3 regions of the Streptomyces sp. NPDC042346 genome follow, and region 3 is predicted to be linked to each of the others. Evidence: riboswitches for the same ligand, from Rfam matches in the RefSeq annotation. Region 3 holds a riboswitch; each other region holds the start of a gene.
What was found. A riboswitch is a leader RNA that binds a small molecule or an ion and turns the genes downstream of it on or off. The one in region 3 is predicted to bind cyclic di-AMP.

Region 1 (7,388 bases), on a different contig from region 3:
AGGCGCAGGTCAAGGACGTGCGGGCCGCGCAGGCCGCCTCGCCGCAGGCCGCCCAGCTCCTCGGGGCCAGTGGCGACCTGAACCGCCGCAAGCTCAACGGTCTGATCTTCGACCGGGTCGTGGACAAGGTCGCCGAGGACAGCGGCGTCAGCGTGACCCGCGCCGAGACCCAGCAGACGCGCGCCGCGTTCGTCCGCCAGAGCGGCGGCGAGGACCGGCTCGCGGCCGTGCTGCTCCAGGAGCAGGGCGTGGCTCCCGACCAGATCGACGACGTCGTCCGCCGCAACGTCCTCATGAACAAGATCGCCGCGAAGCTGGGGATCGCCGAGACCCCCGAGGGCCAGAAGAAGCTGACGGACGTCTTCACCGCCGCCTCGAAGTCCCTCGACATCGACGTGAACCCGCGCTTCGGCGCCTGGGACGACGCGCAGGTCCAGTTGGCCGCCGCGACCAGCCCGTGGCTGCGGCAGATCAGCCGGGACCCGGGCGCGACCCCGGCCGGAGCCTGACGCCCCGGTCCGGCCGCCGGGTCCGACGCCTCCGTCCGGTCCCGGGGCCCGAGTGCCGTGTCCGGTCCCTGGGTCCGAGGGCCGTGTCCGAGGTCCGGGCCTCCGTCCGGGCCCGGGCCCGGCTCCGGGTAGGTTCGAGGGGTGACATCTGAGAGCCCCGGCCGCATCGTCCTGCTGACCGCCAGCCACCGCGTGGCGCCCGGACTGCTGTCCTGGCCCGCGTGGCAGGCGCTGCACGGAGCGGACCGGGTGCTCTGCCCCGACGCGCACCACCCCCAGCTGCCGTACCTGACGGAGGCCGGGGTCGCCGTCGAGCACGTCCTGCCCACCGCGCAGGAGCTCGTCGAGGACTGCGCCGGAGGCCGGACGATCGTGCTGCTGCCCTCCGGCGAGGGCGACCGCGCCCTGACCGACGGGCTCGCCCGACTCGCCGGCTCCGGCCGGGTCTCCATGCCCGACCTGGAGCTGCTCCCCGGCTCGTACGACCTGCCCGGCTCCCGCCTCCTCGACCTGGTGCAGGTCATGGACCGGATCCGGCGCGAGTGCCCCTGGTCCTCGCAGCAGACGCACAAGGCGCTCGCCAAGTACGGCATCGAGGAGGCGTACGAGCTCGTCGAGGCGATCGAGGAGGGTGACCGCGAGGAGCTCCGCGAGGAGCTCGGGGACGTCCTGCTCCAGGTCGTCTTCCACGCCCGGATCGCCGAGGAGGACCCGGAGGAGCCGTTCTCCGTGGACGACGTCGCCGGCACGATCGTCGAGAAGCTGATCCACCGGCACCCGCACGTCTTCGGGGACGCGACCGCCGAGACGCCGGAGGAGGTCAAGGCCCACTGGCTGCGGACCAAGGCCGTCGAGAAGCAGCGGGAGTCCGTGACCGAGGGCGTGCCGCTCGGCCAGCCGGCGCTCGCGCTCGCCGCGAAGCTCGCGGGCCGGGTGCGGACGGCGGGGCTCGGCGTGGCCCTGCCGGAGGGCGAGGGCATCGGGTACGAGCTCCTCGGCCTCGCCGCACGCGCGGAGGCGGCCGGCGTGGACCCGGAGGCGGCGCTGCGCGCGGCGGCCCGGACGTACCGCGACGCGATCCGCGCGGCGGAGGGCCTGTCCTCGTAACAGCGTCTCGTCACAGCGCTTCGTCACAGCGCCTCGTCACAGCGCTCGCGGTTTCTACGGCTCGCGCGGCGCCCGGGCCTCCGGGTTGTGCCAGAGGAGCTGCGGCGGGCCGAGGAGGCGTTCGGCCGCGGTGCTCGGGCGGACCGTGAAGCGGCCGACGGCCGGCAGCGTGTCGTGGTGGATCCGGTGCGGGTCGGTGCCGAGCTCCGTCAGGACCTCGACGACCTCCGTGAGGAAGCCGGGCGGCCCGGCGAGGTAGACCTCGTGCGCGGCCCACTGCTCGCAGGCCTGGAGCGCGTGGACCAGCCGCTCGGTCGCCTGGTCGCGGCGGCGGCCCGGGGCGGCGGTGATGTAGGTGACGTTCAGTCCGGGGAGACGTTCCTTCAGGGACTCGGCGTCGGGGCGTCCGTACAGGTGGTCCTTCGCACGGGCCACGACGAACAGCCGGCCCTCCAGCTCCGGCTCCGTCTCGGCGGCCTCCTCCAGGAGGGCCTTCACCGGCGCCCAGCCCGTACCCGCGCATATATAGGAGCGGAGTCCGGCCGGGGGCGTCCGCGCGGTGAGGCCGCCGCCCGCCGCGCTCAGCCGCAGCACCTCGCCGGGGCCGGTCTCCCCCACGAGCGCCGTGCTCATCGCGCCGCCGGGTATCCGGCTCACATGGAGGTCGAGCGTGCCGTCCTCGCGGGGCGCGTTCGCGACGGAGTAGGTGCGCCAGACGCGGGGGACGCGCAGCGAGCTGACGCTGACGTACTGGCCGGGGACGTACGGGAAGGGCTGCCGCGGCCGCAGCGTCAGGACGGCCAGGCTGTCGCCGTACCGCTCGTGGCGGACGACGTCCGCGTCCCACCACGCGGGCTCCCCGACCCCGGCGGCCTCGTCGGCGCCCGCCTGCATCAGCTCGACGACGAGCCCGTACGCCTCGGTCCAGGCCTTCTCCGCCTCGATGGTCCACGCGGAGCCGGCGGCGTGCGCGAAGGCGCCGATGAGGCTCTCCCCGACGGCCGCGTACAGCGCGGGTGACGCCAGGAACTTGCGGTGGTCGCGCCCCAGATGCCCCAGGTAGGCGGCGAGTGCGGGGTCCTCCAGGTGGGTCACCACATGCGTCAGCGCGGCGAAGAGCCGGTCCCGCTGCGGAACCATGTCCTCGGGGAAGAGCTCGCGCACACCGGGGTTGTTCCAGAACAGGTGCGAGTAGAAGAAGGTGACGGCATGCTCGGCCCGTCTCTCGACGACCGCGAACGTGCTTCTGATCAGCTGGGGATCCACTGACATGAATCTAGGGCACGTCCGGCGCCTCTTGATCACAGGTTCTCCACATACGTGCTCCTCCGGGCCTCCCTGTACGGTCGGACAGTGAGTACTAGCCCCGCCCCCGAGCTCTTCACCTGGGAGTTCGCCAGCGATCCGTATCCCGCCTACGCCTGGCTGCGGGAGCACGCGCCCGTGCACCGGACGAAGCTGCCCAGCGGGGTCGAGGCCTGGCTCGTGACCCGGTACGCGGACGCCCGCCAGGCCCTCGCCGACCAGCGTCTCTCCAAGAACCCGGCGCACCACGACGAGTCCCCGCACGCGAAGGGGAAGACGGGGATCCCGGGCGAGCGCAAGGCCGAGCTGATGACGCATCTGCTCAACATCGACCCGCCCGACCACACCCGGCTGCGGCGGCTCGTCTCGAAGGCCTTCACGCCGCGCCGGGTCGCGGAGTTCGCGCCGCGCGTGCAGGAGCTGACCGACCGGCTCATGGACGACTTCGTGGAGAAGGGGAGCGCCGACCTCATCCACGAGTTCGCGTTCCCGCTCCCCATCTACGCGATCTGCGACCTGCTCGGCGTGCCCCCGGAGGACCAGGACGACTTCCGGGACTGGGCCGGGATGATGATCCGGCACGGCGGCGGGCCGCGCGGCGGGGTCGCCCGGTCGGTGAAGAAGATGCGCGGCTATCTCGCGGAGCTGATCCACCGCAAGCGCGAGGAGCCCGGTGAGGACCTCATCTCGGGGCTCATCAGGGCCTCCGACCACGGCGAGCACCTCACCGAGAACGAGGCCGCCGCCATGGCGTTCATCATTCTCTTCGCCGGTTTCGAGACGACCGTGAACCTCATCGGCAACGGGGTCTACCAGCTGCTCCGGCACCCCGAGGAGCGGGAGCGGCTCCAGGCCTCGATCGCGGCGGGGGAGACCGGGCTCCTGGAGACGGGCGTCGAGGAGCTGCTGCGGTACGACGGGCCGGTGGAGATGGCGACCTGGCGGTACGCGACGCAGGCGCTGACCGTCGGCGGGCAGGAGATCCCGGCGGGCGACCCGGTGCTCGTGGTCCTCGCCGCCGCCAACCGGGACCCGGAGCGGTTCGCGGACCCGGACACGCTGGACCTTTCCCGGCGCGACAGCCAGCACCTCGGGTACGGGCACGGCATCCACTACTGCCTGGGGGCGCCGCTCGCCCGGCTGGAGGGCCAGGCCGCGCTCGCCACCCTGCTGACTCGCCTGCCCGACCTGCGACTTGCGGCCGATCCGGCCGAACTGCGGTGGCGCGGAGGGCTCATCATGCGGGGATTGCGCACGCTTCCGGTGGAATTCTCCCCTTCCGTACGGCTGCGGTGAACTGACGGATCGTCAAGACTGTGATCTTTACGTGATCGGGGGGCCATCGACTTGTGATGGGTGTTCGAATGCCGCTACGTTTCCCGGCAGTCTCAGCCGTCACGCGAAAGGCCTCCCTATGCGCTCCGGGAACGGACGACACCGTCGCCCCCGTCAGGCCCCCGCCATCGTCGTCGCCGCGGGAGTGACCGGATCCGCCCTGGCGCTGCCGCTGCTCGCCACCGGCTCCGCCTCCGCCGCCGACGCGGCCACCTGGGACCGGGTCGCCGAGTGCGAGTCCGGCGGCCAGTGGAGCGCCAACTTCGGCAACGGCATGTACGGCGGTCTCCAGTTCACCCAGGACAGCTGGGAGCGGAACGGCGGCCTCGCCTACGCGCCCAGCCCCGACCTGGCCAGCCGCGCCCAGCAGATCGCGATCGCCGACAAGGCGCTCGCCGCCGGCGGCACCGACTGGGCCACCTGCGCGCCCATCGCCGGCCTCACGAACGACGGCAGGGCCACCGGGATCAACCCCGGCCCGGCCGCCGCCCCGAAGGCGCCCACCGGGCCCGTGGCGGAGTCGAACCGGACCGCGGGCGTCCCGATCACGCCCTCGGAGGCCGCCGCGGCCGAGAAGGCCGCCGAGAAGGCCGCGGAGAAGACCGCCGGGTCCACCGGGTCCGCCGAGGCCGGTACGCCGTCGAAGGCCCCCACCGGGTCGACCGCCTCCGCCACGCCCACCGCGCCCGCCACCACGGGCACCCCGACCGCTCCGGCGACGGGGGCCACCACGGGCACCCCGACCGCTCCGGGTACCGCCGGTACGCCGACGGACCCGACCACGCCGACGGGCGGCTCGACCACCCCGGCCACGCCCGATGCGTCCCTTACGCCCGTATCGCCCGAAACGCCGACAGGTGACACCTCGTCGGCCACGCCCGGCACCGGCAAGCACCGGGGCGAGGCGGCCCCGGAGGAAACCGGCAAGACGGACACCTCGGCTGAATCCGGCCGACACGCCTCATCGACGGACGAGCTGGCGGAAAGCTCCGCCGCCACGCCCACGACTGACGCAATGAAGGATTCGGACACAACGGACAGTCAGGGTGCTTCGGGCGCGTACACCGTGCAGCCCGGTGACAACCTGTCCGAGATCGCGCAGGAGAACGAACTCCCCGGCGGATGGAACGCCCTCTACGACGCCAACCGCGGCACCGTGGGTGTCGACCCGGACCTCATCGTCCCTGGTCAGAGCCTTGACCTGACGATCGGTTCGGAGAAGAAGGCGGAGACGAAGGCCGGGTAGTTCGGGGGCGTATGTCCGGTTCTGGGTAAGTGAGACATGGGTCTCTTCGCCCCAACTGGCGTGTCACGTCCGCGAACTTTGCTCCCGTCACCTCTCACCTGCGCAAACACCCCCCGCCGGAAGGCAAGTAGGGGCGATATTTCCGCAATACGCCTCTTTGAACTTCCGGTGGGTCTGTGTCTACGGTCGTAACCGCTCGCCACCGCGGGCCCCGTCGACCGAAACGCCGAATCCTGCCGTCGGCCGATGGGAACAGTCGTCGCGTAAGCGCCGAAGGCAGGAGTGGGGGACCCAAGGTAAGTGCCGGTCCCGGCCGTTGAGACAGACGGCCGATGACCGGCTTGGGGTGAAGCCGCGTGCTAGGACACGCGGCCGGGCAACTTTCCGGCCCGAACCCGACAGCTCACCTCACAGGCGTCGGTGAGGAGAATCTCCATGCTGTTTTCCGGTAAGGGCAAACACCGTCGTCCCTCCAAGGCCACCCAGGTCGTCACCCTCGTCGGTGTCACGGGTGTCGCCGTCGCCGCCCCGCTGATGACCGCGGGCACCGCCTCGGCCGCCACGGTCTCCGAGTGGGACACCGTCGCCGCCTGTGAGTCCGGCGGCAACTGGGCCATCAACACCGGCAACGGCTACTACGGCGGCCTCCAGTTCTCGGCCTCCACCTGGGCCGCGTACGGCGGCACCGCCTACGCCTCGACCGCCAACCAGGCGTCGAAGTCCCAGCAGATCGCCATCGCCGAGAAGGTCCTCGCGGGCCAGGGCAAGGGCGCCTGGCCGTCCTGTGGCGTGGGCCTTTCCGGCGCCTCGTACGACGGCGGCTCCGCCGAGAGCGCGCCGCAGCAGGCCGCGCCCCAGCAGCAGACGCAGCAGCCGCGCCAGGAGCGGAAGGCCGAGCAGCCGACCACCCGCAGCGAGCAGCGCCAGGCCCCGAAGCAGTCGACGCAGCAGCACGCCGCGCCGAAGGCCGCCACCAAGAAGACGGTCACCACCCCGACCGGCAAGGTGGTCAAGAAGGGTGACGGCGAGTACAAGGTCGTCGCCGGCGACACCCTCAGCAAGATCGCCGAGGCGCACGGCGTCAAGGGCGGCTGGGCCAAGCTCTTCGAGCTGAACAAGGACGTCGTCGAGAACGCCGACCTCATCTACGTGGGCCAGCAGCTCCACCTCAAGTGAGCCCGGCGGCTCGGGTGAGTCCGGCGGCTCACCCGACCCAGACGACCCTCCCGCGGTGACCACCCCGGTCCGGCGCACTCTCCCCCGTGCGCGCCGGACCGGGGTTCCGTGCGTCCGGGGTTCCGTGCGTCCGGGGTTCCGTACATACGGGGTTCCGCGTCTACCGGGACCCTTTGGGGAGGACTTCGTAGTTACCGTCCAGTAGATCTGGGGTCCTTCGTCCCGAGATGCATGCCCTTGGGTCCTTTTTCGTCCCAGGGGGCGGGCGCACGGCCGACCGGACCCCCTGAGCCGGTTAGGCTCTTGTCGCAAGGCCGAGCGACCCTGCACCGGCCATGCGTCACATCCAGCGTCACATCCCAAAAAGGAGATGCTCGTGCCGTCCATCGACGTCGTCGTAGCCCGGGAAATCCTGGACTCCCGAGGCAACCCCACGGTCGAGGTCGAGGTCGGCCTCGACGACGGCAGCACCGGCCGTGCTGCTGTTCCGTCCGGCGCCTCCACCGGTGCGTTCGAGGCCATCGAGCTTCGCGACGGTGACCCGAACCGCTACCTGGGCAAGGGTGTCGAGAAGGCCGTCCTCGCCGTCATCGAGCAGATCGGCCCGGAGCTCGTCGGCTACGACGCCACCGAGCAGCGCCTGATCGACCAGGCCATGTTCGACCTGGACGCCACGGAGAACAAGGGCTCGCTCGGCGCCAACGCCATCC
Region 2 (7,388 bases), on a different contig from region 3:
CGCGGAGGCTACCCGCTGCGCCCGGTGTTCACGGACGGCTGCCGGACGTGTCTCCGAAGCCTCGCCGACCGCGACCTCGGCGGCGCCACCCTCCGCGACGCACATTCGCTATTGGTATGAGATCGGACCAATCTTCACATCGGTTTTCCCTGGCCCTGGTCTGTTCACCCAGGAATTACGGCACAGACGTATACCTTTAAGCTCCCCTCCCCCATCATGTCTCCCGACGTGCCGCCCTGGCACGCCGTGACACGAGAGGCGGGGCATGCTTCCCATCAGCCGCAGGGGATTCGTCGGGATCGGCGCGGGGCTCGTCGCCGGGGCGGCGCTGCCGCCCGGCCGGGCGTCGGCCGCCGCGCGTGCCGCGACCGGCACGCTCACCGACGTCCGGCACGTGGTGATCCTCATGCAGGAGAACCGCAGCTTCGACCACTACTTCGGCACGCTGCGCGGTGTCCGGGGCTTCGGCGACCGCGCCGCGGGCAATCTGCCCGGCGGCTGGGGCATGTTCAACCAGCCCAACTGGGGCGGCCGTCAGTACCCGTGGAAGCTCAGCGACACCCCGCCCGCCGGCGGTGTCGACGGCGAGACCCTCGCGCAGTGCAACGGCGACCTGCCCCACAGCTGGACCTCGCAGCACGCGGCCTGGAACAAGGGCCGCATGGACAACTGGGTCACGGGCGTGGGCAACACCCGGACGCTCGGCCACCTCGACCGCGAGGACATCCCCTTCCATCACTCGCTCGCCGACCACTACACGATCTGCGACGCGTACTTCTGCTCGACGCTCAGCGCCACCGGCCCCAACCGGACGTTCCTGTGGAGCGGCAAGATCGACGGCTCCAGCAAGGACGGCGGCGACGAGTCGGGGCTGACCTGGGAGACGTACGCCGAGGCGCTCCAGCGCGCCGGGATGACCTGGAAGGTCTACCAGAACGCCCAGGACAACTACGGCGACAACGGCCTCGCGTACTTCAAGAAGTTCACCGACGCACGCCCCGGCGACCCGCTGTACGACCGGGGCATGGGCTCGGTCCCGAAGGTCACCGGATCGACGCCGGACGACATCGCCGCGGCCATCCGCGCCGACGTCGTGGCCGGCACGCTGCCGCAGGTGTCGTGGGTGGTGGCCAACGAGGCGTTCTCCGAGCACCCGTACGCGCCGCCCGGCGACGGCGCGCACTTCGTCGACCTCGTGTACCGCGCGCTGGCCGCCGACTCCGAGGTCTTCGACTCGACGGTGCTGTTCCTCAACTACGACGAGAACGACGGCTTCTTCGACCACGTGCCGCCGCCGGTCGCCCCGCCGGGGACGCCGGGCGAGTACCTCGACGGCGTACCGATCGGCCTGGGCTTCCGGGTCCCGATGATCGTCATGTCTCCGTGGACCCGGGGCGGTTGGGTGAGCTCCGAGGTCTTCGACCACACCTCCGTCCTCCGCTTCATGGAGACCTGGACGGCGGCTCTCGGCACGCCCGCCACCTGTCCGAACATCAGCGCCTGGCGGCGCCGCGTGACGGGCGACCTGACGAGCGTCTTCGACTTCGCCCACCCCGTGTACGGCGTGCCCGCCGGCCTCCCGTCGACGGCGAAGGTCATCGGGCAGTCCACCTGCGGCCCGCTGCCGAACCCCGCGCCCCAGAACAACGCCCAGCCCGCGCAGGAGTCCGGCACCCGCCCGGCGCGCGCGCTGCCGTACCAGGTGAACGGCAACCTGGACCGGTTCGAGTTCGGGGCCGCCGGCAAGATCCTGGCCTGGTTCTCGATGACGAACCAGGGGACGGAGGCCAAGCAGGCGGCGCACTTCTCGATCCACCCGTACCAGCACCGCGACACGGCGGCCTGGCAGTACACGGTCGACGCGGGCGGCACGGCCTCCGACTACTTCAACATCGGGCTCGGGTCGGGGTCCGGGAAGTACGACATCTCGATGATGGGCCCCAACCGCTTCCTGCGGCGCTTCATCGGCGACGCGTCCAAGGCGGGCAAGGCCGTGGAGGTCGCGGCCCGGTTCGCGCCCGAGGCGGGGACGGGCCGGACGGCCCTCTGGTTCAGGATGACCAACACCTCTGCGGCGCCGGTGACCTTCACGATCCGCTCGAACGCGTACCGCACGGACGGACCGTGGACGTACACGGTCCCGGCGAACTCCAGCCGCGAGGACTTCTTCAACGCGGTGGCCTACAACGGCGGCTGGTACGACTTCACGATCCTCGCCGACATCGACGGGACCTGGTCACGCCGGTACACCGGCCACATCGAGACGGGAGCCCCGAGCGTCACCGGCTGAACCCCCGCACCCGGCAGGTGACGGGCACGGGCGGGGCGCCACCGCCCGTCACCGGCCGGCGTGCGCGGCCCGGCGGATCGTCGCGTCGAGGAGGTCCACCGCCTCGGCGGCCGTCCGGCCGGGCGCCCGGTTCCACGGACCGATCAGGTCGTGCCACCCCCGGGACCGGAGCTCGGTCATGATCCAGGCGGCGGCCTCGTTCATGGTGTCCGCGCCGCCGTGGCCGAGGCGGTGGGCGGCGAGGAGCGCGCCGCAGACGCAGCGCGCCCCCCGCGCGTCGCGCAGCTTGTACGGGGCGTTCTGCCAGCCCCACTCGGTGAGCACCAGCCGCGCGTAGCCGAGGTGCACCGAGGGCCGCAGCTCGGGGCGGCCGATCCGGCGCCAGGCATGGAGGCGGTCCGGGAGTACGGCTCCGATCCGGCCCGGGAGTGTGCGCTCGGCGGGGGCGGGCGGCGGCAGCGCGTCGAGCGCGTCGGCCACGAGTTGGTCCACGGACACGGAGAGCAGCGCCCGCCAGTCGGCCGGCGGCGCGGGGACCGCCGGCTCGGCGACCGTCGGCGTGGGGGCCGTCCAGTCGGTGACGATCCGCTGCCAGGTGGCGCTCTCGAAGAGAGCGGCCGCCTCGCGGTCGAGGGTGTCCGGGCTGAGCGGGGAGGTGGTGGTGGTCGGCATCCGGAGGGCTCCTGGGTCGGGTGCCTCCATCATTCAAGAAGAATGTCGGGTTTGCGACTTTTGACCATACCTAGCCCCCCATCGGAGTCCGGCTCGGGCGAACAGCCCACAGAGGCTAATTTCCTCCTATTTACTCACCAACGGAATTACGTCGCATATTCGGACATTGCTCACCGGGTGACGCGGTTCACTTTCCCTCGCCGCCGCCGGGCACCCATTCGGCCGCAGGCCGTACCGCGCACGGAAGTTCACCGGGGTCCGAGTCCGGTCGATCTTGAATTCCTTGAATTCGGAGATCCAATTCCGGGAGCGAACGACCAGCTCCTCTTGTTATCCGTCGCATTACTGGCCTACGGTCACCCCCATTCGAGCGGAACGCCTAATCCTGCCGCCGCCCGAAACACCTCCCTTTCACCCGACGGCAGGAGCGGGGGACCCACGAATTCGCCGGTCCGGAATCCGGAACGGCTCGGGGTGAAGCCGCGTGTGCGCGGCCGGACATCTCCCGTCCGAACCCGACAGCTCACCCCGCAGGCGCCGGAGAGGAATCCCGTCATGCCTGCACACGGTAAGCACCGCCGCCCCCGCCGCCGCACCGTCTCCCGCGGTCTCGCACTCGCCGGAACGGGCGGGGCCGCCCTGGCCCTGCCGCTGGTCATGCCCGCCACGGCCGGCGCCGAGACCGTCTCGTCCGCACCCCGGATCGCCGCCCAGTCCCACGCGGCGCAGTCCCACGCGGTGCAGTCCTTCGCGGCGCAGCCCGTCACCGCGCGGCCCGCCGCCGTGCCGTCCGCTCCCGTCGCCGCGCGTACGTACACCGTCGTCAGCGGTGACTCGCTTTCCTTGATCGCCCATAAGAAGGGAATTCAGGGCGGCTGGAAGTCGATTTACCGGACCAACAAGTCCGCCGTGGGTGACAATCCGTCACTCATTCACCCCGGTCTCGAACTGACGATTCGTCGGGATTCCGCGAAGGCCGCCCCGGCGCCTGCCACCGTGCAGAAGAAGAAGAAGAGCTCCACCACGACGGATCGGGCGAGCCGTTCCGAGCGCCGTGCCGCGGCGCCGGCCGCCGCCTCTGGCGCCTCCGCCGCGCAGGCCGTTCCCGCTGCCGCGCCTGCCGTCCAGGCCGCCCCGGCAGCCGCCACCCAGTACGCCGACAACCTCGACGGCTGGATCCGCGCCTCGCTGGACATCATGGCCCAGCACGGCATCCCCGGCTCGTACGACGGAATCCTCCGCAACGTGATGCGCGAGTCCTCCGGCAACCCCCAGGCGATCAACCTCTGGGACTCCAACGCCGTGGCCGGCACCCCCTCGAAGGGTCTGCTCCAGGTGATCCAGCCGACCTTCGACGCCTATCACGTGCCGGGCACGTCCACGGACCTGTTCGACCCGGTCGCCAACATCACGGCCGCCTGCAACTACGCGGCCGACCGCTACGGCTCCATCGACAACGTCAACGGGGCCTACTGACGCCGGAAGTGCTCGGCGAACCAGTCCGTGGCGAGCTCCGCCACCTCCTCCAGGGCGCCCGGCTCCTCGAAGAGATGCGTGGCGCCGGGGACGACGGTCAGCCGGTTCTCGCAGCGCAGCAGGGCCTGGGCCCGTCTGTTGAGGTCCAGGACGAGCGCGTCCCGGCCGCCCACCACGAGGAGGGTCGGGGCGCGCACCCGGGCCAGGTGCTCGCCCGCCAGGTCGGGCCTGCCGCCGCGTGAGACGACGGCGGCGACACCGGAAGAGGGATCGGCCGCCGCCCACAGCGCGGCGGCCGCGCCCGTACTCGCCCCGAAGTATCCGATCGGCAGGTCGCTGCCCCCGGGCTCCCCGGCCAGCCACTCCGTGACGCTCGCCAGCCGGCCGGCGAGCAGCGGGGTGTCGAAGACGTGCGCCCGGTCGGTCGCCTCGCTCTCGGTCAGCAGGTCGAACAGCAGCGTCCCGAGCCCGGCCCGGTTCAGGGCCGCCGCGACCGCGCGGTTGCGCGGGCTGTGCCGGCTGCTGCCGCTCCCGTGGGCGAAGAGGACGACGCCGGTCGCGCCGTCGGGGACGGCGAGCCGTCCCCCGAGGGTGGCTCCGGTCACCGGGATCCGGACGTCCGAGTCCCGCACGACGGGTCCGCGCGCGGCCCGGCTGCGGTCGAGGCAGGCGAGCACCTCCGCGTCGGTCGTCTGCGAGAAGTCCCGGTAGAACTGACCGATCGCGTAGAAGAAGTCGGGCTCGCGGACGCACACGGTCTCGTCGGCCTCGCCGCCGACGCGTGCGGTCCAGCCGCGCGGTGCGACCGGCACCGCCAGGACGATCCGCGCGGCACCCTTGGCACGGACCACCCGGCAGGCGGCCAGGGCCGTGGCGCCCGTCGCGAGCCCGTCGTCGACGACCACGACCGTCCTGCCGTCGAGGGGCACGGGCGGGCGACTTCCCCGGTAACGCTGGGTGCGCTGTTCGAGCTCGACGTGCTCGCGCTCCTCCACGGCCGCGAGATCCCGCTCCCCCACGCCGGTCTCGCGCAGCACGTGCTCGTTGAGGACCCGCACCCCGCCCTCCCCGAGGGCGCCCATCGCGAGCTCCGGCTGCTGCGGCACCCCCAGTTTGCGGACGAGACAGATGTCGAGGGTCGCGTCGAGCGCGTCGGCGACCTGCGCGGCCACCGGTACGCCGCCGCGCGGGAGCCCCAGGACCACGACGTCCTGGCCCTTGAGGTGGCCGAGGCGGGCAGCGAGCTGCCGGCCCGCGTCGGTGCGATCAGTGAAGTCCATGGCCCGCCGCCCTTCCGCACGCGGCCCGGGCGCGGGGCGGAACGCCGTGTCCCGTCCCCTGCCCGTCCCTCCAGGGTAGACGGGTCGCCTCGCCGGGACAGCTCAGCGGGACTGCAGGGCGTCGAGGGCGACGGCCTGGGCTATCGCGAGCCGCCGGTCCAGTTCCGGGTCGGCTATGTCCACGACGTACCGGTCGCGCACTCCGAAGCGCTTCTCGACGGACATGACGTGCCGTCCGGCCTCGGCGAAGTCGAAGTGGTACGGCACGACGAAGGGGAGCAGGTCCGTGAACGGGAGGAACTCCCAGCCTCGCCGCAGGAGCCCCACGGTCCGGTTCCGCTCCTGACCGGTCGACTCCCGCGTCTCCGCCCCGGCCCGGTTCAGGTGCCAGGTGCTGCGCAGCAGGGACGCGCCGAAGTCCTTGCGGAAGCCGCCCAGCCGCGTGCCGGAGGCGCCGTGGACGTCGTAGGTCGCCCCGAGGTCGATGACCTGCCGGGCCCGGAAGGTGAAGAGGACCTGCCGCCGGGACTCGTCGGTGTAGAACGTGACGTGTTCCTTGAGGGCCATCCTCTTCTGGTGGGCGAAGGCGACCAGTTCGGCCTCCTCGCCGTCCGGGCCCATGGTGTGCACCAGGTAGCGGTTGGCCATCAGGGTGACCTTCTGCCGTACCAGGAAGCGGTGCTGCGACTGTGCGAGGCCCATCGGTGGTGCTCCTGCCGGTCCTGGACGGTCCGTCGGTGACCGTCCCGTGGGGATGTGAGCACGATGATCCGATGTGGAAGGGGCACGCCGCTGTCCTCGAAAGTCGTCGGTCGCGAAGACCTTCGGAGCGGTTCAGCCGCGCGGCTCCTCGGAGCCGGCCCGGACGACGGCGACGGGGCACTCGGCGTGGTGCAGCAGCGCCTGGCTGACGGAGCCCAGGAGCAGTCCCGCGAAGCCGCCCCGGCCCCGTGCTCCCGTCACCAGGAGCTGGGCGTCGGCGCTCTGCTCCAGCAGGACGGGACGGGTCCTGCCGCGGACGAGGCGCCGCTCGACGGACACCTCCGGCCACCTGGCCGTCGCCCCCGCGAGCGCCTGCGCGAGGACGCGTTCCTCCTCGCCGCGGATCTCCTCCGTCCCGTGGAAGAGCGGGGTCGGATCGGCCGGTCCCGAGGACGGTTTCCACACGTGCACCGCTCGTAGCTCCGCGCCGCGGGCCGCCGCCTCGGCGAAGGCGAAGTCGACGGCCGCGTCCGCGTCACGGGAACCGTCGACGGCGAGCAGCACGGGCCCGCTCGGCTTCTCACGGCCCCGGACGACGAGCACGGGGCAGTCGGCGTGGGCCGCGAGGTGGACGGCGACCGAGCCGAGGACCAGGCCGGTGAAGGCCCCGGTGCCGCGGCTGCCGACGACCACCAGGTCGGCGGAGGCGGACCGGGCGGCCAGGATCGTGAGCGGTTCGCCCGTGACGATCTCCCCGGTGACCTCGATGCCGGGTGCGCACCCGCGCGCGTGCGCGACGGCGCTGTCCACGATCTCCTGGGCCTGCTGCCGCAGACCGCCGTCGGGCGGCCCGTACGGCGACGGGCCGAGGGAGACCTTGAGCAGCGGCCAGATGAAGGCGTGGACGACGGTCAGTCGCGTGCCCCGCGCGCGTGCCTCGTGGGCGGCGGTCTCCACGGCGCGCAGCG
Region 3 (7,388 bases):
CACCCCGGCCTGGCGCAGCAGCGCGGAGACCGTGGCGTGCGGGATGCGGGTGACGGGCACCCGGTGGCCGGGCGGCGCGCTGCCGCTGTGCCGGGCGCCCTTGACGACCACGACGGGTTTGACCGCGGCGGTGCGGCGGGCCAGCCGGGTGAACTTCCGGGGATTGCCGATCGACTCCAGATAGAGGAGGACGACGTCCGTCCCCGGGTCGTCGTACCAGTGCTGGAGGAAGTCGTTGCCGGAGACGTCGGCGCGGTTGCCGGCCGAGATGAAGGAGGAGAGCCCCGCGCCGTGCCGGTGGAGCCCGGCGAGGAGCGCGATCCCGATCGCGCCGGACTGGGTGAAGAGCCCGATCCGCCCGGCGGCCGGCATGTGGGGGGCGAGCGAGGCGTTGAGCCGGACGTCCTCGGAGGTGTTGATGATCCCGAAGGCGTTGGGCCCGATGATCCGCATCCCGTACGAGCGGGCCTGCCGTACGAGCTGGCGCTGCCGCTCCCGGCCGGCCGGGCCGCTCTCCGCGTACCCGGCGGAGAGGACGACGAGGCCCCGCACCCCGTGCTCGCCGCAGTCGGCGACGACCTCCGGCACCCGCTCGGCGGGGACCGCGACGATCGCCAGGTCCACCGGTTCGCCGATGGCGCCGACGGAGGGGTGGGCGGGAATGCCGTCGAGCTCGGCGGGCCCGTCGGTGAGCGCGGCGTTCACCGCGTGGACGCGGCCGGTGAAACCGGCGCCGAGGAGGTTGCGGAGGACGGTCCGGCCGACGCCGCCGGGTGCGCGCCCGGCGCCGACGACGACGACGGACCGGGGGGTGAGGAGCCGCTGGACTGATCGCGCCTCCGCCCGCTGCTCCCGCGCGCGCTGGACGGCGAGGGAGCGGACGGTCGGTTCGAGGTCGAGGTGGAGCCGTACGGAGCCGTCCTCGAAGCTCCGCTTCTGGGTGTAGCCCGCGTCGGTGAAGACCTTGATCATCTTGTTGTTGGCGGGGAGCACCTCCGCGGCGAAGCGCCGGATGTCCCGCTCGCGCGCGACCGCCGCGATGTGTTCGAGGAGGGCGGAGGCGACTCCGCGCCCCTGGTGCGCGTCCTGGACGAGGAAGGCGACCTCGGCCTCGTCGGCCGGTCCCGAGGCGGGCATGCCCCGGTCGTCGATGCGGTCGTAGCGGACGGTGGCGATGAACTCCCCGCCCACGGTCGCGGCGAGGCCCACCCGGTCGACGAAGTCGTGATGGGTGAACCGGTGGACGTCCTTGGCGGAGAGCCGGGGGTAGGGCGCGAAGAAGCGGTAGTACTTCGACTCGTCCGACACCTGCTCGTAGAAGCTGACCAGCCGGTCGGCGTCATCGGCGGTGATGGGCCTGATGCGCGCGGTGCCGCCGTCCCGGAGCACCACGTCGGCCTCCCAGTGATCGGGATAGGCGTGCTCCGGTGATGCCGGTCGATCCGCCGCTTCCGACTGCTCCGACGCGCTCTGCATGGGGCCAGCCTACGGCCGGTGTACGACACCGGCACCGGTCGCGCGGCAGGGGCGTGCCGTGCAAGGTGGGGAGGACCGAAAGGCGGTCCGATCCGGGCCGAAGGTCGGCACGAGCACCGCGCGTCCCGTGAGAGACTGGTCTAGACAACCCGCTTGAGACTTGAAGGGCAACACCATGGCTGAGCGCCGCGTCAACGTCGGCTGGGCCGAGGGCCTCCACGCCCGCCCCGCGTCCATCTTCGTCCGTGCCGCCACGGCTTCCGGCGTTCCGGTGACGATCGCCAAGTCCGACGGCAACCCCGTGAACGCCGCCTCGATGCTCGCGGTGCTCGGCCTGGGCGCGCAGGGCGGCGAGGAGATCACCCTCGCTTCGGACGCCGACGGCGCCGAGGCCGCGCTGGACCGTCTCGCGAAGCTGGTCGCCGAGGGGCTCGACGAGCTCCCCGAGACCGTCTGACCCCGCCTTTCCCGTACGACGAGACCGCGGCCGCCGGAATTCCGGCAGCCGCGGTTTTCGCTTTTCCGAAACTTACGGAAACTCACGGAACCTTCCGGAATCCTCTGGAGCCTTCCGATGCCGATGTTTTCAGGCAGCACAATTCGGCTCCAGCGAATTTCTCTTCTTTGTATACGGTGCGCATGTTAATTCCGGCCGCTCGCCGTGTTGACGACATGTTGCGAAACCCTCACGCGCCCGCGCTCCGGCTTTTTGAGCCGGTGCAGCCCCAGCGAGCGCTCCGCGTGCAGCGCGGTCAGCGCCCTGGCCCGCTCGGCGTCGCCCCGCGCGACCGCGTCCACGATGGCGCCGTGCTCGGACCAGGCCTCCACGGCGTGGGCGGGCTGGTCGACCGCGTACATCCAGGCGATCTTGTGCCGCAGCTGGGTGAGCAGCGCCGTCAGGGCCGGACTGCCCGAGGCCTGCGCGAGCGTCTCGTGGAACCAGCCGCCGAGTGAGCGCAGGTCCTCGCCCTGGCCGCGCCTGGCCCGCTCCTGACCCAGTCTGACCAGGCCGCGCAACACCTTCAGGTGCGCCTCGGTGCGGCGCTGCGCGGCGCGGGCGGCGCCCAGGGGTTCGAGCAGGGCCCGCATGTCGAGCAGATCGGCCGCCTCCTGCTCCGTGGGCTCGGCGACATGGGCGCCGGCGTGGCGGCGGGTGACGACGAAGCCCTCGGACTCCAGGGTGCGCAGGGCCTCGCGGACCGGGACGCGGGAGACCCCGTAGCGTCGCGCGAGCTGCTCCTCGGTCAGCCGCGCGCCCCGCTCGAAGACACCGGAGACGATGTCGTCCCGGATCGCCGTGCATACCGATTGCGCGGGAACGCGCATGTCCGACCTCCGCCTTGATCCGCGAGAGACAATTCGAGCGACGCCTGTTCTGCGTCTGTTCCGCAAGTGTCCTGCGACTCTATTGCAGCAGGCCGGAATTTCCGATGGCCCCATGGAATCCGGCGATATGTTTCGGGCAGCGAAAAGCCCCGGCTCAGTACGAGCCGGGGCTTTTGCGACGCGATCCGCCGGGTGTCAGAGGCTGACGCCGCGGGCGCGGAGGTACGAGATGGGGTTCAGGTCGGAGCCGTACTCGGAGCTCGTCCGCGCCTCGAAGTGGAGGTGCGGGCCGGTCGAGTTGCCGGACGAGCCCGAGACGCCTATCTGCTGGCCCGGCTCGACGGTCTGGCCGACGTAGACCCCGATGGACGAGAGGTGACCGTACTGGGTGTACGTGCCGTCGTTCATCTGGATGACGATGTTGTTGCCGTACGCGCCGCCCCAGCCGGCCTCGACGACGGTGCCGGAGCCGACGGAGACGACCGAGCTGCCGTAGGAGGCGTGGAAGTCGATGCCGGAGTGGCTGCCGGAGGACCAGAGCGAGCCGCCGGTCTTGTACCCGGTGGTCACGTACGAGCCGGCCACGGGGAGCTGGAAGGAGTTGAGGCGGCGGCGCTCGGCCTCGCGGGCGGCGCGCTCGCGGTCCTCGCGGACCTCCTTGGCGCGGGCCTCGGCCTTGCGCTTCGCCTCGGCACGAGCCTCGGCCTGGGCCTTCGCCTTGGCGATGGCCTCGAAGGCCTCCTGCTCCTGGGCGGCGGCCTGGGCGTCGATCCGGTCCGCGAGCGAGTCCTCGGTGATCACCTGCGTGAGGCCGGTGTCCTCGACGGAGCGGTTGTCCGTGTCGGCGGCGAGCGCCGGGGAGGCGAAGGTTCCGATGACGCCGGTGGTGGCGAGCGTCGCTACGCCGGCGATGCCCACGCTGCGGCGTGCCATCCGGCTCGGACCACGATGCTTCCCGGTGGCACGGGTGAACGCCATGTAGGGGCTGATCCTTTCCTTCCTTCTCGCCTACCGGGTTAGCTGACGGGTTCGGAGCAGGAAGGTCTCCTACGAGCCCCTCCGCACATGGCGAAGGCGCCCGATTCACCCCAGGGACTGTGTGGGTCCCCGGCTCCCCAGGCTCGCGCCTGACGGGGACTCGGCGATGACTGTCCGCTGCCGCGACTGCGGCACGTGCACTGACGAACAGCCGGACCGACGCTATGCGGATCATCTTTCAATCACCAAACAGACACGCCTGTTTGTAAGACATGCCACAGGGCAGACGGTCACCCTTGCTCCCAATCCGGACAAAGCGGAAGGCCTCGACGAAAGCGGGACGTCGAGGCCTTCCGCCGGTGATCGGCGCGGGCGATCAGCCGGTCACGACGGTGACTTCACCGATGCCGAGCGCACGCACCGGCTCCGCGATCTCCGTCGCGTCGCCCACGAGCACGGTGACGAGCCGGTCCACCGGGAAGGCGTTGACCACGGCGGCGGTCGCCTCGACCGTGCCCGTCTCGGCGAGCCGCGCGTACAACTGGGCCTGGTAGCCGTCCGGGAGGTGCTGCTCGACCTGGTCGGCGAGCGTCGCGGCGACCGAGGCGGCCGTCTCGTACTTGAGCGGCGCCACGCCCACCAGGTTCTGCACGGCCGTCTCGCGCTCGGCGTCGGTGAGGCCCTCCGCCGCGAGGGTCCGGAGCACCTTCCACAGGTCGTCAAGTGCCGGGCCGGTGTTGGGGGTGTCCACCGAGCCGCTGATGGCGAGCATCGAGGCGCCGTTCCCCTCGGCGTCCGAGCGGAGCACCTGGCCGAAGGCCCGCACGCCGTACGTGTAGCCCTTCTCCTCGCGCAGGACCCGGTCGAGCCGCGAGGTCAGCGTGCCGCCGAGGCAGTACGTGCCGAGGACCTGGGCCGCCCAGACGCTGTCGTGGCGGTCCGGACCGATCCGGCCGATCAGCAACTGGGTCTGGACCGCGCCCGGACGGTCGACGATGACGACCCGTCCGGTGTCGTCGGCGGTGATCGGCGGCATCGGCAGCGCCTCGGCCGGCTCGCCCGTCCAGGCGCCCAGCGTCTCGGCGAGGACCTTCTCCAGGTCGACGCCCGTCAGGTCGCCCACCACCACGGCGGTGGCCGTGCCGGGGCGGACGTACGCCTCGTAGAAGGCGCGGACCGCGGCGGCGTCGATCGCGGCGACCGTCTCCTCCGTGCCCTGACGCGGCCGGGACATCCGGGCCGCGGCCGGGAAGAGCTCCTTGGAGAGCTGCTTGGCGGCGCGGCGGCTCGGGTTGGCCGTCTCGTGCGGGATCTCGTCGAGGCGGTTGCGCACGAGGCGCTCGATCTCGGTGTCCAGGAAGGCCGGGGCGATCAGCGCCTCGGAGAGCAGCCCGAGCGCCTTGGGCAGCCGGGAGACCGGCACCTCCAGGGAGACCCGTACGCCCGGGTGGTCCGCGTGCGCGTCGAGCGTGGCGCCGCAGCGCTCCAGCTCGGCCGCGAACTCCTCGGCGCCACGCTGGTCCGTGCCCTCGGAGAGCGCGCGGGCCATGATCGTGGCGACGCCGTCGAGACCGGCCGGCTCGGCGTCCAGCGGGGCCGGCAGGAAGATCTCCACGGCCACGACCTGCTGGCCGGGGCGGTGGCTGGTCAGCACCGTCAGACCGTTGGCCAGGGAGCCGCGGTCCGGGGCCGGGAAGGCCCAGGGCCGGGCGACGCCCGGCTCGGGCTGCGGGTGGAAGTCCATGCTCGTCAAAGACACGGCAGCGTCGGTCACTGGTCCGCTCCCTCTTCCTCGTCGCTGTCGCTCTCGCTCTGTTCGGTGGCCACCGGCTCGTAGACGAGCACCGCGCGGTTGTCGGGGCGCAGCCGGGCCTTGGCGGCCGCCTGCACCTCCTCCGCGGTGATGTCGAGGACCCGGTCGACGGCGGTGAGGGCGAGCTGCGGGTCGCCGAACAGCACGGCGAACCGGCACAGTTCGTCGGCGCGGCCCGCGACGGTGCCGAGCCGGTCGAGCCACTCGCGCTCCAACTGGGCCTGCGCGCGCTCCATCTCCTCGGCCGTGGGGCCCTCGGCGGCGAACCGGGCGAGCTCCTCGTCGACGGCCGCCTCGATCTGCGGGACCTCGACGCCGCCGGAGGTCTTGACGTCCAGCCAGCCCAGCGAGGGGGCCCCGGCGAGCCGCAGCAGGCCGAAGCCGGCGGCGACGGCCGTCCGGTCCCGGCGGACCAGGCGGTTGTGCAGGCGGGAGGACTCGCCGCCGCCGAGGACCGTCAGGGCCAGGTCGGCGGCGTCGCACTCGCGCGTGCCGTCGTGCGGCAGCCGGTAGGCGGCCATGAGCGCGCGGGCCGGGACCTCCTCGACGAGGACCACGCGCTGCTCCCCGCCCATGACGTCGGGCAGCGAGCCGTCACGCGGGGGCAGCTTGCCGTCGTGGGAGGGGATCGAGCCGAAGTACTTCTCGACCCAGGCGAGGGTCTGCTCCGGGTCGATGTCGCCGACGACCGAAAGCACCGCGTTGTTCGGCGCGTAGTACGTGCGGAAGAAGGCCCGCGCGTCCTCCAGCGTCGCCGCGTCCAGGTCGGCCATGGAGCCGATCGGCGTGTGGTGGTACGGGTGGCCCTCCGGGTAGGCCAGCGCGGTCAGCTTCTCGAAGGCCGTGCCGTACGGCACGTTGTCGTACCGCTGGCGGCGCTCGTTCTTGACGACGTCCCGCTGGTTCTCCATGGACTCGTCGTCCAGGGCGGCGAGCAGCGAGCCCATGCGGTCGGCCTCCAGCCAGAGCGCGAGCTCCAGCTGGTGGGTGGGCATGGTCTCGAAGTAGTTGGTGCGCTCGAAGCTCGTCGTGCCGTTGAGCGAGCCGCCCGCGCCCTGCACCAGCTCGAAGTGCCCGTTCCCCTGGACCTGCTTCGAGCCCTGGAACATCAGGTGCTCGAAGAGGTGGGCGAGGCCCGTGCGGCCCTCGACCTCGTGGCGCGAACCGACGTCGTACCAGAGGCAGACCGCGGCGACCGGGGTCAGGTGGTCCTCCGAGAGCACCACGCGCAGGCCGTTCGCCAACCGGTGCTCGGTCGCTGTCAGGCCGCCGGAGCCGGCCTCGGCCGTGGCCGTGTGACCCATGGGCATGTACGTCCCTTCGATCGCGATGTGAAAAAGTCCTGCCACTGTATGCAAGCGCGCCGACACCTGGCGAAGTTCCCGCCCCTTCCAGATGTCCCTCTTCCGGGTCGCGGTCGGCGTTGTCGGTGGCACGGTCCACAATGGTCCGCGTCAGATCAACCTTGTTGGTGAAGGAGCCGCAGCCGCGATGGCCCGCCGCAGCACGAAGACACCGCCGCCGGACGACGCGTACGAGGAGAGGATCCTCGACATCGACGTCGTCGACGAGATGCAGGGCTCCTTCCTCGAGTACGCGTACTCGGTGATCTACTCGCGCGCTCTCCCCGACGCCCGCGACGGCATGAAGCCCGTCCAGCGCCGCATCGTCTACCAGATGGGCGAGATGGGGCTCCGGCCCGACCGCGGGTTCGTGAAGTGCGCCCGCGTCGTCGGCGAGGTGATGGGCAAGCTCCACCCGCACGGCGACGCGTCCATCTACGACGCCATGGTCC

Region 1: another riboswitch for cyclic di-AMP. It lies ahead of ACZ6K0_RS33360 (transglycosylase family protein); the one in region 3 lies ahead of ACZ6K0_RS29355 (M23 family metallopeptidase).
Region 2: another riboswitch for cyclic di-AMP. It lies ahead of ACZ6K0_RS09650 (LysM peptidoglycan-binding domain-containing protein); the one in region 3 lies ahead of ACZ6K0_RS29355 (M23 family metallopeptidase).

Annotation. Positions count from the first base shown of each region.
Region 1 covers NZ_JBVJEH010000010.1:337,707-345,094, forward strand. The annotation lists gene ACZ6K0_RS33335 (SurA N-terminal domain-containing protein) at 1-509, shown strand, start outside; gene ACZ6K0_RS33340 (nucleoside triphosphate pyrophosphohydrolase) at 651-1,616, shown strand; gene ACZ6K0_RS33345 (globin domain-containing protein) at 1,671-2,888, opposite strand; gene ACZ6K0_RS33350 (cytochrome P450 family protein) at 2,970-4,217, shown strand; gene ACZ6K0_RS33355 (transglycosylase family protein) at 4,402-5,502, shown strand; cyclic di-AMP (ydaO/yuaA leader) riboswitch at 5,761-5,934, shown strand; gene ACZ6K0_RS33360 (transglycosylase family protein) at 5,938-6,678, shown strand; gene eno (phosphopyruvate hydratase) at 7,049-7,388, shown strand, end outside.
Region 2 covers NZ_JBVJEH010000002.1:221,127-228,514, forward strand. The annotation lists gene ACZ6K0_RS09640 (phosphocholine-specific phospholipase C) at 266-2,290, shown strand; gene ACZ6K0_RS09645 (DUF6197 family protein) at 2,339-2,962, opposite strand; cyclic di-AMP (ydaO/yuaA leader) riboswitch at 3,359-3,512, shown strand; gene ACZ6K0_RS09650 (LysM peptidoglycan-binding domain-containing protein) at 3,518-4,438, shown strand; gene ACZ6K0_RS09655 (alpha/beta family hydrolase) at 4,432-5,718, opposite strand; gene ACZ6K0_RS09660 (LURP-one-related family protein) at 5,821-6,420, opposite strand; gene ACZ6K0_RS09665 (universal stress protein) at 6,553-7,388, opposite strand, start outside.
Region 3 covers NZ_JBVJEH010000008.1:291,913-299,300, forward strand. The annotation lists gene ACZ6K0_RS29340 (bifunctional acetate--CoA ligase family protein/GNAT family N-acetyltransferase) at 1-1,476, opposite strand, end outside; gene ACZ6K0_RS29345 (HPr family phosphocarrier protein) at 1,652-1,933, shown strand; gene ACZ6K0_RS29350 (GntR family transcriptional regulator) at 2,119-2,802, opposite strand; gene ACZ6K0_RS29355 (M23 family metallopeptidase) at 2,998-3,780, opposite strand; cyclic di-AMP (ydaO/yuaA leader) riboswitch at 3,794-3,956, opposite strand; gene ACZ6K0_RS29360 (M16 family metallopeptidase) at 4,157-5,524, opposite strand; gene ACZ6K0_RS29365 (M16 family metallopeptidase) at 5,551-6,897, opposite strand; gene ACZ6K0_RS29370 (DNA gyrase/topoisomerase IV subunit A) at 7,085-7,388, shown strand, end outside.